2 regions of the Photorhabdus aballayi genome follow, and region 2 is predicted to be linked to the other one. Evidence: predicted binding sites of a transcription regulator. Region 2 holds the regulator's gene; the other holds the start of a gene.

Region 1 (2,488 bases), on a different contig from region 2:
TGTATTCCATAAGTATTACTTATGCTCAGAAGGCTTGGGGAAGGTGCTTTTGTTTCTGTTGTGATGCTTGAGTCCCCCTGACTTTTGGGGGACGAGTAAAACGATTAACTATTGCTTAGACAAAAATGATCTATTAACTGGGAAATTATCTTTCTGGTGGGTTCAATAAACGACATATCAATGAATTCATCTGGTTGATGTGCCTGTTCAATAGATCCTGGGCCAAGGACTAATGTTGGACATAATTCCTGAATGAATGGTGCTTCGGTACAGTAGTTGACCGTTTCAGCCTTGCGGCCTAGCAGTTTCTCTATCACATCAATCATCTTGTGATCGGTTGGGCATGCATAACCGGGAATAGGGGGATGTAATTCGTTGATAGTCAGACGGCCAGGCCAACGTTGTTTCACGGGTTCCAGTGCTTCATTTAACAGCCCGTTCAGATCCTGCAACGTTAGTCCCGGTAATGGGCGAATATCCATATGTAATTCACAATGGGCACAAATACGATTTACTGCGTCACCTCCATGAATATAGCCGAAATTCATAGTTGGATATGGAATGGCAAATGCCGGGTTGTTATAACGCTCTTTTAGCGTATTGCGTAGTTCAATCAAGTGACCAATAGATTCGTGCATCAAATCAATGGCGTTTATACCACGATCTGGATCACTGGAATGTCCGGATTGGCCAACAATGCGGATAGCGTTCGATAAATGTCCTTTATGTGCACAGATAGGATGCAATGAAGTCGGTTCGCCGATAATCGCGAAATCTGGTCGAATAGCGGTACTTGCGGCAAAATAACGGGCTCCTGCCATTGTCGTCTCTTCATCTGCGGTTGCCAGAATGTACAGCGGATGGGTTATTTTACTGACGTCAATGTCCCGCAACGCATCAATAATAAAGGCGAAAAAGCCTTTCATATCTGCTGTACCTAAACCGTACAGTTTGTTATCTCGCTCTGTCAGGGTGAAGGGATCTTTAGTCCAGCGCCCATCGTCAAAGGGGACAGTATCAGTGTGTCCACATAAGAGTAGCCCACCTGGGCCACTCCCCAGTGTCGCCAGCAGATTGTATTTTCTGTGGGCTTCGGGGACGGGTTGTATCTCAATTTCGAAACCAATTTCCTTTAACCAACTTGCCAGTAGGTTGATGAGAGATTCATTACTCTGGTCAATACTGACATCGGTGGCGCTGATAGATGGAGTAGCGATTAATTGCTGAAATAGCTCAATAAATGGAGGTAATTTAATATTCACTGTTGACAGCCTTTATTCATGATAGTATCAATATTCATGCATTTTTTTTGAATAAAAATACATTATCCTGTTTAAATACTGAGCACAAGGTAAGATATCCTATGTTGAATACGCTGGTTGTTGGTGCAAGTGGTTACACCGGAGCAGAACTGGCAGCATATCTGCATCGTCATCCGTATACGAATCTGATTAGACTTATGGTTTCTGCTCAGAGCGTTGATGCAGATAAATGCTTCTCAGATTTACATCCACAGTATAAAGGCATTGTTGATCTACCGCTGCAACCAATGACTGATATTATTAATGCTGCTAAAGGGATTGATGTGGTTTTCCTTGCCACCGCCCATGAAGTTAGTCATGACATTGCGCCGCTATTTCTGGCGGCAGGTTGCACTGTATTCGATCTCTCCGGTGCCTATCGCGTACAAAACGCTCAGACTTATCAACAATACTACGGATTCAAACATAAGCATACTGAATGGTTAGCACAAGCAGTATATGGACTTGCCGAATGGCAGTCTGAAAAGATCAAACAGGCTCAATTGGTTGCTGTACCGGGGTGTTACCCAACAGTTTCTCAACTCTCTCTGAAGCCACTGTTGGAAAATAATTTGCTAGATACCAGCTATTGGCCAGTGATTAATGCTACCAGTGGCGTGAGTGGCGCAGGTCGGAAAGCCAGTATGACCAACAGTTTCTGCGAAATCAGTTTACAACCTTATGGAATATTTACTCATCGTCATCAACCGGAGATTGAGGAACATCTGGGAACCAGGGTGATTTTTACTCCGCATCTTGGCAATTTCGCACGGGGTATTCTTGCCACAATTACCTGTAAATTGAAGCCGGGTGTTACCGCAGAACAGATAAATGAAGTTTATCAGCAAGCATACAAAGATAAGCCATTGGTGAGGCTCTACAGCAAAGGAGTGCCGGCATTGAAATCCGTTATTGGGCTACCGTTCTGTGATATTGGTTTTGTTGTACAGGGTGATCATCTGATTGTTGTGGGTACTGAGGATAATCTTTTGAAGGGCGCGGCAGCTCAGGCAGTTCAGTGTATGAATATACGTTTTGGGTTTGAAGAGACTCAGGCATTACTTTAATTATTGACGTGAAGGAGTAAAGAAGATGGAACCTTTGGTCATAAAGTTAGGTGGCGTGTTACTGGACAATGAAGAAGCATTGGAACGCGTGTTTACTACATTGCAGGAATATCGGCAAAC
Region 2 (2,488 bases):
TCATCAGTAAAGCTCACACCAGGGACCTGAGACAACAGAGGTAAGATTGTCACACCAGAATGACCACCGATAACGGGTACTTCGATTTCCTGTGGTTTTTTACCTTTCAATTCAGCAACAAAAGTATTAGAGCGAATAACATCCAGGGTCGTGACGCCAAACAGGCGATTTTTGTCATATACACCCGCTTTTTCCAGCACTTCGGCTGCAATAGCTACAGTTGTGTTGACTGGGTTAGTAATAATCCCAATCAGTGCTTTCGGACAAGTTTTAGCCACTTGTTCTACCAGGTTACGAACGATCCCCGCATTAACATTAAACAGATCTGAACGATCCATACCTGGTTTACGGGCAACCCCGGCAGAAATCAATACAACATCTGCTCCTTCTAATGCGGGAGTTGCATCTTCACCAGCAAAACCTTTAATTTTCACTTCCGTTGGAATGTGGCTCAGATCAACAGCCACCCCAGGCGTCACCGGAGCGATATCATATAAAGAGAGTTCTGAACCTGAAGGAAGCTGGGTTTTTAGTAGAAGAGCAAGAGCCTGACCAATACCACCGGCTGCACCGAGAACTGCAACTTTCATCCTGATACTCCTTAAATCGTTTATACTTTAAAATGCTGTAAATTCATCTGGTTAAGAACCATAGATTACTACGTTTTTGAAAACAATCTGTTAACAGCCAAATTGTGGACTTACGCTCTAATAGTGGGACGCAAAAGTCGCCGTATTCTAGGCAAAATGCTTATCTGTTAATGAGATAATGGACACTATTTTGAGAATTTCTCTACGATTTCACGAAATAATAGGCTAAATACCTTACACCCAACAACAACGCCAAACAACATCATTTGATTAACAATATATTTACCTGATAACCCATTAAAAAAAGCAAATTTTCATATTCATGTTTTATGAATTTCTATATAACATAAGACCAATTTTTCATGGTTCAAATTGGCTATAAAATCATTATTATTGCATAAAAATTCATTTATATGCATAATGGCAAGCTTCATAGCTGATTGAATATGGTGAAATATGCGTACTCCCTCTAAACAGGAAGATTTAGTAAAAGCTTTCAAGGCGTTATTGAAAGAAGAAAAATTTAGCTCTCAAGGTGAAATTGTCACTGCTTTACTGGAAGAAGGTTTTGAGAACATTAACCAATCCAAAGTTTCCAGAATGCTCACTAAATTTGGTGCTGTTCGCACCCGTAATGCCAAAATGGAGATGGTCTACTGTCTACCTGCTGAACTTGGCGTCCCAACAGCCACTAGCCCACTAAAAAACTTGGTACTGGACGTTGATCACAACCATTCAATTGTTGTCATTCGCACAAGTCCCGGTGCTGCACAGCTTATTGCCCGTCTGCTAGATTCTCTTGGTAAAGCAGAAGGTATACTTGGCAGTATCGCTGGTGATGACACCATTTTTACCACACCGGCTAGAGGTTTTACGGCAGAACAGCTACGTGAAGCAATTCTTGGGTTATTCGAACAAGAACTTTAAATGAACGCGCCAACAATGGCGCGATTCATTTTCCCGCAGTTATTTTCAGGATCGACAAGCTTTTTTATTCAGTGCAAATAGCAATTTTTCATGAATACCACCAAACCCACCATTACTCATAACCAGAATATGATCACCCTGTTGTGCCTTATCAACAATCATATTTACCAGTGAATCGATATCAGCACTCCAGTAAGCAGGCTGAACACAGCGATCTGCAATTTCTGATACATGCCATTTAATATTAGCTGGCTGAAATAAGAACACTTCGTCAGCACGTCCTAATGCTGGCGCGATCTCATTCTTACTGATACCCATTCTCATGGTATTTGAACGTGGTTCCAACACAGTAATAATACGCGCAGTTCCACCAACCTTGCTACGCAGAGCTTCTAAAGTTGCCAGCATTGCTGTCGGGTGATGAGCAAAATCATCATAAACGGTGATGCCATTCTCCTCACCACGTAACTCAAGGCGACGACGCGCATTAATAAATCCGCTTAGAGCACAGCAGGCATCGGCTGGCTGGACACCAACATGATGCGCAGCGGCAATTGCAATCAGCCCATTGCGCATATTATGTTCACCCACCAGCGACCAGTTCACCTCTCCAACAACTTTACCATCATACAACACCTGATAATTACGGCTGTCTGTACTGATCTTTTTTGCCTGCCAGTTACCGGTTTCACCTACTAGCTCCAATTCACTCCAGCAGCCCATAGACAAAACCTGTTTCAGGTTAATATCGTTATCCGGAGCAAGGATCTTACCACTACCCGGAACGATCCTAACAAGATGATGGAACTGTCTCTGGATAGCAGCCAGATCGCCAAAAATATCGCCATGATCGAATTCCAGATTGTTCATGATCAGCGTACGTGGGCTGTAATGCACAAACTTAGATCGTTTATCAAAAAAAGCGCTGTCATATTCATCAGCTTCTATTACGAAAAACGGACTTTCCCCGA

The links. The regulator ArgR, encoded in region 2, controls arginine synthesis, uptake and breakdown. The targets are predictions, from matches to a motif close to ANTGAATAAAAATACANT.
Region 1: a site for ArgR is predicted at 1,309-1,326, ahead of argC (N-acetyl-gamma-glutamyl-phosphate reductase). Genes of this name have one in related genera too.

The regions. Positions count from the first base shown of each region.
Region 1 covers NZ_JAPFCD010000074.1:5,666-8,153, forward strand. Annotated here, with positions in the region: gene argE (acetylornithine deacetylase) at 105-1,262, opposite strand; gene argC (N-acetyl-gamma-glutamyl-phosphate reductase) at 1,364-2,368, shown strand; gene argB (acetylglutamate kinase) at 2,394-2,488, shown strand, end outside.
Region 2 covers NZ_JAPFCD010000005.1:92,730-95,217, forward strand. Annotated here, with positions in the region: gene mdh (malate dehydrogenase) at 1-590, opposite strand, end outside; gene argR (transcriptional regulator ArgR) at 1,047-1,517, shown strand; gene mpl (UDP-N-acetylmuramate:L-alanyl-gamma-D-glutamyl-meso-diaminopimelate ligase) at 1,563-2,488, opposite strand, start outside.